Regions from separate parts of the Bacillus sp. C1 genome, predicted to be linked through region 2. Evidence: riboswitches for the same ligand, from Rfam matches in the RefSeq annotation. Region 2 holds a riboswitch; each other region holds the start of a gene.

Region 1 (3,287 bases), on a different contig from region 2:
GATATGCTTGCCATTATTTTCTTCTCTGTATTATTCGGTTTAGGAGTTGCAGCAATTGGAGAAAGAGGAAGACCGGTTCTTCAATTTTTCCAAGGCGTAGCTGATGCAATGTTTTTTGTAACGAACCAAGTTATGAAATTTGCTCCATTTGGTGTATTTGCACTAATTGGTGTTACAGTTTCGACATTTGGTCTATCTTCATTAATTCCATTAGGAAAATTACTAATTGTCGTATATGGAGCAATGATCTTCTTCGTTGTAGTTGTATTAGGACTTACGGCGAAATTATTTGGAATTAATATTTTCCAATTTTTCAAAATTTTAAAAGACGAGCTTATTTTAGCATATTCTACTGCGAGCTCAGAAACGGTTTTACCGAAAATTATGGAGAAGATGGAGAAATTCGGTTGTCCGAAAGCAATTACATCTTTCGTTATTCCAACTGGTTATTCGTTTAACTTAGATGGATCGACGCTATATCAAGCAATTGCGGCACTTTTCTTAGCGCAAATGTACGGTATTGATTTATCCATTACACAACAAATTACATTGTTACTTGTGCTAATGGTTACATCTAAAGGTATTGCGGGTGTACCAGGTGTATCTTTCGTTGTATTATTAGCAACACTTGGTACAGTAGGCATTCCAGCAGAAGGTTTAGCATTTATCGCAGGTATTGACCGTATTTTAGATATGGCACGTACAGCAGTTAACGTAGTAGGTAACTCTTTAGCAGCTGTTGTTATGTCTAAGTGGGAAGGTCAATATGATGAAGCAAAAGGACAAGCCTATTTAAAAGAGATTTCAGAGAAACAAGCAGCTTAATGGTTGTTACGAAAGCCCTCACGTAAGACGTGGGGGCTTTTCATATAGAACTGGGGTGTTAAGAAAAATGAAACGAAAGTATGGGGATGGTTCGTCGTGGAATCGCTTAATAGAGAAATCGTATTCAGTGAAACACGTACAAAATGGTATGCTAGGTACATTGCAGATGAAAAAGGTGAAAGAGCCTAGTTATAAGCGATATAATCATCAAAAACTTTGTATTGCAAATGACAATTATACGTGGTTGCAATATTTTATAAACGATAAGAACTTTGCAATTACAGCTATGTTAAATGAAAAAAAAGAATTGGTTCAGTATTATATTGATGTGGCAAAAGAATATAAAATAGATGAACGCGGTATGCCGTATTTTGATGATTTATATTTAGATGTAGTATTATTACCTAATGGTAATATATATTTGCTAGATGAGGATGAATTAGAAGGAGCGTATAGAGCCGGAGATATTTCTAAAGAAGAGTATGATGTAGCTTGGAGTACAGCTAAGTGGCTTATCGCAACAATTGAAAAAGGAAAATTTTCTTGGATTACAATTTTAAAAACAGAAATTCAAAAAATAAAGTGATATTTGTGTGAAATGCTTGGATTATTCGCCCTTTTGTACAAATTCCAAAAAATACTAACTTTTTTTATGCAAATAATAATTGACTTTTGATTTGTAAGCGAGTAAAGTTAGGAAAGAAATTATTATTAAAAATAAAATATGAAACCTTCTTATAAAGAGAGGCGGAGGGACTGGCCCTACGATGCCTCGGCAGCGGACTCGATTTTAGAGTGCTGTGCCAAATCCAGCAAGCGTGTGCTTGACAGATGAGAAGAGTGTTTCTTATAGATGTATAAGACCTCTTCTCTTGGGAAGAGGTCTTTTATTGTAGAAAGAAAAGGTTTAGAAATAGGGAGAGATGTTATTTTGAAACAAACGAAGGGGAATGGCTTAGCTTTATTACCGCTTGGAATATTTTTAGCGCTATTTATTGGCTCTGGGATTATTACAGGTGATTTTTATAAGTTGCCAATACTTGTAGCGATTTTAATTGCTGTAGGGACTGCATTAGTAATGAATCGTAAAGAAAGCTTTACAGCTAAAGTAGAACGATTTGCTAAGGGTGCTGGCAATCCAGATATTATGATTATGGTGTTAATTTTTGTACTTGCAGGTGCATTTTCTGAAACGGCCAAAGGAATGGGCGGGGTTGATGCTACAGTAAATTTAGCGCTGTCTATTTTACCGCAAGGATTTATCGTTGCCGGAATTTTTGTTATAGGTGCTTTTATTTCGTTAGCAATGGGGACCTCAATGGGAACAATTGCTGCATTAGCACCAATTGCTGTAGGGATTAGTGGACAAACAGATATTTCGATTGCATTGACAATGGCGACAGTTGTCGGAGGAGCGATGTTTGGTGACAATTTATCATTTATTTCTGATACGACAATTGCAGCTGTTCGTTCGCAAGGGACAGAAATGAAGGATAAGTTTAAAACAAACTTTTTAATTGTATTGCCAGCTGCAATCATTACAATTTTATTATTGGTTTTCATTACATTAGGAAATCATACAGAAATAAAAGCTCAGACGTTTGATTGGGTGAAAATCTTACCATATGCTGGTGTGCTTGTTACGGCGTTACTTGGATGGAATGTACTTATTGTATTAACAGGCGGAACAGTGCTAGCTGGAGTTATTGGACTTATAGATGGAAGTTATACATTGGAAAGTTTCTTTAAAAGTGTAACAACAGGAATCGGTGGAATGATGGAGCTCGTGCTACTAGCCATTTTAATTGGTGGAATGGTTGAAATTATTCAATATAATGGTGGTATTCAATATTTAATGGATATGTTGACACGTAATATTCGTTCGAAAAAAGGTGCGGAATTTGGAATTGCTGGCTTAGTCAGTTTGACAAATATGTGTACAGCAAATAACACCATTTCTATCATTTGCACGGGTTCACTTGCAAAAAGTATTGCTGATCAATACGAAATTGATCCAAGAAAATCAGCAAGTGTATTGGATCTATTTTCATGTTGTATTCAAGGGATAATCCCGTATGGGGCGCAAATGTTAACAGCGGCGGGATTTGCGGCACTGTCTCCAATTGAATTGTTACCATATGCATTTTATCCAATTTTGGTTGGGATTTGTGGCATAATTTCTATTGCTATAGGCTTTCCACGTTTTTCAACAGCAGTAAAAAAAGAGGAATATAATAAAACAGCTTAATAAAGGAAATGTCTACTGAGGATTCATTTCAACTGTATATCGCATTCTTTTCTCAATATATTAGCAGAGAAAAGAATGTGATATTTTTTTACAGTTTTTGATGATTAACATGTAGTTTTTTGGCATGTTTTTTATTTTTTGTGTCTCTTGTGCGATCGAACAGTAATCTCCCATCGAAGGTGTGCTTTATAACAGTTGGGAGTTACCTTCTATA
Region 2 (3,287 bases):
TTGCTTCAAAAAATGTGCATGTATAAATAGGAGACGTATATGACAAATATTGAGACTAAGAGATTGAAGATGATTCCTTTTACGTTAAAGCTTGTAGAAGCAACGATGAGAGGGAGGGCAGAACTACAAAAAATAATTTCTTATCAAATATCGTCAGAATGGCCCATGGCTGATTATCAAGAAATTTTACCATGGATTGCGGAAGAATTAAAGAAAAATCCCGAACAAAGCAAGTGGAGTGGACTGATTATTCATATGGAAGATAACATGATTATTGGTGATATGGGATGTAAAGGTTCTCCTGATGCAAATGGAACGGTAGAGATTGGATATAGTATTGTATCAAAGTATCAAGGGTATAGATACGCAACTGAGATGGCACAAGCATTTGTAGAGGGGTTACAGAAGAATGAAGATGTACAAACAATTAAAGCAGATTGTCTAGCGAGTAATATTGCGTCAAAGAGAGTGCTAGAAAAAGCAGGATTTACATGTGTAAGTGAGGAACAACATATAAAATATTGGCTTGTACAGTAAATGGAAAGAGGTATATCCTTGTAAAAGGGAAAAATATACCTCTTTTTCTTACAAAATGATAACTTCTTTTATATACTTTTGTTTCAGCATTCCATTCTATGAAAAAATTCGTTACAATGGAGTTGTATGAGAAACTTATAAAGTATGAACCACAAATAATAGTAAATACAAAAATCCTCTATTTGAATGAAAACCCTTTATCGCACGGATCACTTTTAAGAAAAGTGCCTTCTTTCAAATAAACTCAAATACAATAATTTAAAAGATATTAATTTTTTTATAGAAGTATGGATGATGCACGGAGGCTAGTACAAATGAAACAAAAAAAGAAAAGTAAGAAAAGAAGAGTTTGGCAAGTGTTCTTGCTAATGTTTAGTTCTATCATTTTATTTATAAGTTATGCAGCTTATGATATTTGGAGTAATCGATTTAAAACAGATGAAGTACCTACAGATGCTGCAGTTGTACTAGGAGCAGCTTCTTGGAATGGCAAACCGTCTCCTGTATTTCGCGAACGAATCAATCATGCAATCTCTTTGTATAAAGAGGGAAGTATTAAAAAAATTATTTTTACGGGCGGGACTAAGTTTGAAGCAGAGCTAGAAGAAGCACGTACTGCGAAAGCGTATGCATTAAAGCATAATGTAAAGGCGGAAGATATATTAATTGAAACAGAGTCGCGTTTTACAGAAGATAATTTGAAGAATGCGAAGCAGGTTGGAACTGATAATGGCTTGCGTACATATACAATTGTAAGTGACCCTCTTCATATGAAGCGGGCGATGCGAATTGCGAAGCATATTGGGATGGAGGCATATGCATCACCGACCCCGACATCAGCATATAAAACATTAGACACAGAAATTCCGTTCTTTTTTAAAGAATTATGTTCTTATATTGGGTATGTTGCATCGTTGCCTTTACGTACTTTGAAGGGTGATTAAGAAAGGATAGATTTATTTAAATAGACTAGACTAAGAAGAGGATATTATGTTCAATATGTGAGCATATATCCTTTTCTTATACAAATGTGCTGTTAGTTCAAAATGAAGTGTGGTAATTCGAAATACATTTCGATTATTTATAAAAAAGGTTAATCAAGATTTAACAAATTATAGAAATAAATCGAATGAAAACCTTGTAATTTTATAGGAATAGTGAAACAATAGAAATGCATAATCAAATACAATCTTATCGAGAGAAGTGGAGGGAACGGCCCGATGAAACTTCAGCAACCTGAACGAGAATGAAAAGGTGCTAATTCCGAGTAGATAAGAAGGGAAAGCGATGACAACCTTCTTATATGTAAGGTTGTTTTTTTAGTAGTAGGAATTTGAAGAACAATTTGAAGTTTTTTGCTTCTGGATTACTTAAAGTAAAGGGGATCTTGATATGACATTATCATTTATAGAAACAGAAGAACAAGTTCTCATACTGGAGAAATTAAAGGAGCTAGTTCCTCAATTTGCGGCTAGGGAACAGCAACTGAGCGAACTTGGGGCTTTTCCTTTTGAAAATATTAAAGATTTACAAAATATTGGTTATACAAAGCTAACGTTACCAAAAGATATCGGAGGAAAGGGAATTTCGTTGTATGATTTTGTGTTATTTCAAGAGAAAATTGCCGAGGGAGATGGTGCGACAGCTTTGTCGATCGGTTGGCATCTTGGAATCGTGAAAGAGCTCGCTGAAAATCGGTCTTGGCAACCTGATATGTTTTCTTGGTTTTGTGAAGAAGTACAAAAAGGCGCTCTGTTTAACCGGGCAGCAACAGAACCAAATACAGGGAGTCCGACGCGGGGCGGAAAGCCAGAAACGTTAGCTGTACAAAAAGGTGACAAATGGATTATAAACGGGAGAAAGAATTTTACAACGATGGCACCAATGCTCGATTATTTCATTGTATCTGCTAGCATTGAAGGGCGAGATGAGATAGGTGAATTTGTGGTTTCAAGGAATGAAAAGGGTGTGTCTATTGAGGAGACATGGGATAGTGTAGCGATGCGTGGGACTGCTAGTCATGATCTTGTATTACAAAATGTTGAAATCTCGAATCAATTCTTTACAGATATAAAAGGTTCACAAGCGAAACGAAAAGGAGTTGGATGGTTACTTCATATTCCAGCATGCTATTTAGGAATCGCACAAGCTGCAAGGAATTATGCGATTCATTTCGCAAAATCATATCAACCGAATAGTCTCAATCATCCTATTAGCTTACTTCCGAATATCCGCAGATTAGTAGGAGAATTAGAGTTAGAACTCATACAAGCTCGTACCTTTTTATACCAAATTGCGAAAAAATATGATGTGGTAGAAGAGAAACAATCTTTACAAGCAGAATTAGCAGCAGCGAAATATATCGCGACGAATGCGGCGATATCGGTTGTGGATAAAGCGATGCGAATTGTAGGGGCGAAAAGTTTATCTGAAAAGAATCCATTGCATCGATATTATTTACATGTTCGCGCTGGATTACACAATCCGCCGATGGATGATGTCACACTCTCATTACTAGCAGATGATGCCTTTCAATCGACAGAAAAGGTGTGATATAGACAATTGAAGAGTGAAAAGATATTTTAAACGGGATCGAGTTGTAAAAATGAAATGACCTTTGTAGAGAAACTACTTTTGAATATGTATGAACTGTTTCCTATGAAATGGATAGTTTAATAAAAGATCTTTAAAAAATATACACTTAAAAAATGGTTCTGGTATTGTACTGGATCCATTTTTTTGTGTCTATT
Region 3 (3,287 bases), on a different contig from region 2:
GCTTCCGCTTCTAATATCTTTATCGCTTCTTTCATTTTTGTTTCCCCCTTAATAGAGGTACTCATACGATCAATTGCCCAAAATAAATTAACAGCTGTCGGGCGTGAAGTTGCTAAGTAATTACAATCTCGTTTGAATTTTTTTTCAAAATCAACCATATTTGTAACATTATATTTTTTTGCTGCAAGCGCTAAACCAAAAGCAGCAGTAATACCAATTGCAGGTGCTCCTCGTACTTCTAACATAACAATACTTTTCCACACATCTTCAATACTGTTCAACGTTTTATATTCTACAACATGTGGTAATCTCGTTTGATTTAATAAAGCAATAGAATCTCCCTTCCAACTTACAGAGCGCGGAACAGCAACTGTCTTACTCATGCTTTTATCCCTCCAGATACAATACGTTGAAATAATGTTTGGAACAAACGAATATCCGCACCTGCCGTTTCATGTAACAATAATTCTCGCCCTAAATATAATGCATGTTTTTTCACTTGAATTCTTCTATTCTTATCCTCTATGTCATCTAAATCTGCTACATGTGCTAATCCAATTGTTCGACGAATAATTTCACAACCAGCAAATCCAACTGCATCAGCAAAAATATTTTGCAATATAATCGCAAGCCATTGTTTCTCCTTTGTATACGGTCCTATCCCTTCTAGTACCCATAGCTTTGTAAATGTTTGTACAAAATTACTCCATGTTTTTTCAATATGGTAGAATAGAATATTTCGTTTCTCGTCTTCTCTTGATAGAGCATTCAACAATAAATTTGCAATAAATTGACCAAAGTCAAATCCAAGCGGTCCAAATGTGGCGAACTCCGGATCAATTATCTTCGTTTCAGCAGTTGATGAAAAAATACTACCTGTATGTAAATCACCATGAATTAACGCTTCTTTTCTAGTTAAAAATTTATATTTATACTGTGCTACCTGTAATTTTAATTTCTTGTCACACCAAAGTTCATCTAGGACAGATTTCAACTCTTTCTCATAATCGTTTGTTTCATAATTTCCAAACGGATCTGTAAACACAAGATCTTCTGTAATTTTACAAAGATCAGGATTTACAAACTGTCCGTCTAACACTCTTTTCTCTTCTGTTAATAGGCCAAAATCTGATGTATAAAACAAAATGTGCGCTAAAAAGCGTCCGATATGCTGAGATAAAAGCGGATAATCTTCCCCTTCTATCAACCCTTTACGAGTAATGGTAAGAGCCGATAAATCTTCCATTACAGTCACTGCTAACTCTTCATCATGACCGTATACTTCTGGAACATATTCCGGTACATATTTTGCAAAAATTTGCAGTGCTTGACTTTCAATTGTCGCCCTTTTTATCGAAAGTGGCCAGCTTTCTCCAACAACTTTCGCATACGGAAGAGCCTGTTTTACAATCATACCGTGCTCCCCATCATGGAGCCGGAATACGTAATTTAAGTTTCCATCTCCTATTTCATGACAAGTTATCTTTGCCTCTTTCTGAAAATATCCATGCTCTTTTACATACTGAACCGCTGTTTCTTTTGTTAATGAACGATATCCCATTTTCTTATCCTCCTTTTTTAATTCAGAGGCTTTTCATCATAAGAAAAACCTCTTTCCATGAAGAAAGAGGTTTGAAGTTTATCTTCTCACCTCTTATCTGTCAGAAAGCTATTCTTTCTGCTGGAATTAGCACCGTGCCTTTTTGGCGCATAAGCGCCCCATTTCACAATGGTATTACGGTCGGTTGCTGGGTTTCATCGGGCCATATCCCTCCACCTGCTCTTGATAAGAGTTGCATGATTTATTCGAATTTTTAACTTTCTGATTCAGACTATAACAAGAATAAAAATCATTTGTCAACATTTTTATTTATATAATTCTGGACGTCGATCTGCAAAAACAGGAATACCCTTACGCACTTCCTTAATTTTTTCTAAGTTTAAATTCCCTTGTAAAATTGATTCTTCTTCTCCTGCTTCCACTACCACTTCTCCCCATGGATCAACAATAAGAGAATGTCCAGCAAACATATTATTTGGATCCTCTCCTGCTCTATTGCACGCAACCACGTAACATTGATTTTCAATCGCTCTCGCTTGAAGAAGTAAACGCCAGTGCGCTAAGCGAACAAGTGGCCATTCTGCTACAACGAATAATACATTTACGCCCCTGACAGTATGAACACGCATCCATTCCGGAAAACGAATATCGTAACAAATGACACCACCGCACTGCACACCATCCAGTGTAAATTCTCCTGTCCCACCACCCGCTATTAAATAGTTATGTTCATTCATCAACTGGAACAAATGGACCTTGCTATACTCACCTTGCAATTTCCCTTCACGATTCACTATATACATCGTATTCGTAACCCCTTGATCTGTTTGCTTTGCAATAGAACCACCAACAATATTTACATCATATTGCTGTGCCCATTCTGAAAGAAGTTGTTTTACTTTAATTCCCTCCACATCTGCAATTTCTAGAAGCCTTTCTAAATCATAACCAGTCGTCCAAAGTTCCGGTAATACGATAACGTCTGGTTCTCCTTGCATCGCTTCTTCTATTTTTTTCTTTGCATGTTCAATATTTATTTTCACATCTCCAAAAGCAATATCCATTTGAATACATGCGACTTTCATTTTATCCACCTCATTTTCAATTTTTCTTTACAAAAACTTAGAAAGGTTATATCATTTGTCACTAGAATTGTAACAATTTTCAAAAGAGGTGGAAAGTATGAAACATTTTCAACCTTCCGAGATTGTAACTTCGTTACCAACACAGTTTTTCGCTTCGCTTGTTGCAAAAGTTAACAAAGTGGTTGCAGCAGGTCACGATGTTATCAATCTAGGGCAAGGTAATCCAGATCAGCCAACACCGCCGCATATCGTAACAGCTTTACAACGTGCAGCAGAAAAAACGGTTCATCATAAATATCCGCCATTTCGCGGACATGAAAACTTAAAAGAAGCCGTTGCTACGTTCTATGAGCGTGAATACAGCGTCAAAGTTAACCCAAAAACAGAAGTTGCTATTTTATTTGGTGGAAAAGCAGGACTAGTAGAATTACCACTTTGTTTCACAAACCCTGGTGATACAATCCTTGTACCCGACCCAGGATATCCTGACTATTTATCTGGTGTCGCTTTAGCCAAAACAAGCTTTGAAAAGATGCCGTTATTAGCAGAAAATAATTTTTTACCAGATTACACAAAAATCGATAATTCTATTGCTACACAAGCAAAATTAATGTTTTTAAATTATCCTAATAACCCAACTG

Evidence for each region. A riboswitch is a leader RNA that binds a small molecule or an ion and turns the genes downstream of it on or off. The one in region 2 is predicted to bind S-adenosylmethionine.
Region 1: it holds a riboswitch for S-adenosylmethionine, as region 2 does, so the genes downstream of both, ACX5JI_RS10855 (Na+/H+ antiporter NhaC family protein) here and ACX5JI_RS19130 (acyl-CoA dehydrogenase family protein) in region 2, are expected to answer to the same signal.
Region 3: it holds a riboswitch for S-adenosylmethionine, as region 2 does, so the genes downstream of both, mtnK (S-methyl-5-thioribose kinase) here and ACX5JI_RS19130 (acyl-CoA dehydrogenase family protein) in region 2, are expected to answer to the same signal.

The regions. Positions count from the first base shown of each region.
Region 1 covers NZ_JBTMZT010000002.1:844,760-848,046, forward strand. The annotation lists gene gltP (glutamate/aspartate:proton symporter GltP) at 1-825, shown strand, start outside; gene ACX5JI_RS10850 (ribonuclease FAU-1 family protein) at 893-1,411, shown strand; SAM riboswitch class I at 1,558-1,663, shown strand; gene ACX5JI_RS10855 (Na+/H+ antiporter NhaC family protein) at 1,757-3,073, shown strand.
Region 2 covers NZ_JBTMZT010000008.1:26,048-29,334, forward strand. The annotation lists gene ACX5JI_RS19115 (GNAT family N-acetyltransferase) at 1-30, shown strand, start outside; gene ACX5JI_RS19120 (GNAT family N-acetyltransferase) at 40-537, shown strand; gene ACX5JI_RS19125 (YdcF family protein) at 852-1,481, shown strand; SAM riboswitch class I at 1,726-1,815, shown strand; gene ACX5JI_RS19130 (acyl-CoA dehydrogenase family protein) at 1,930-3,090, shown strand.
Region 3 covers NZ_JBTMZT010000001.1:599,301-602,587, reverse strand. The annotation lists gene mtnA (S-methyl-5-thioribose-1-phosphate isomerase) at 1-383, opposite strand, end outside; gene mtnK (S-methyl-5-thioribose kinase) at 380-1,561, opposite strand; SAM riboswitch class I at 1,652-1,793, opposite strand; gene ACX5JI_RS03260 (carbon-nitrogen family hydrolase) at 1,867-2,646, opposite strand; gene ACX5JI_RS03255 (pyridoxal phosphate-dependent aminotransferase) at 2,744-3,287, shown strand, end outside.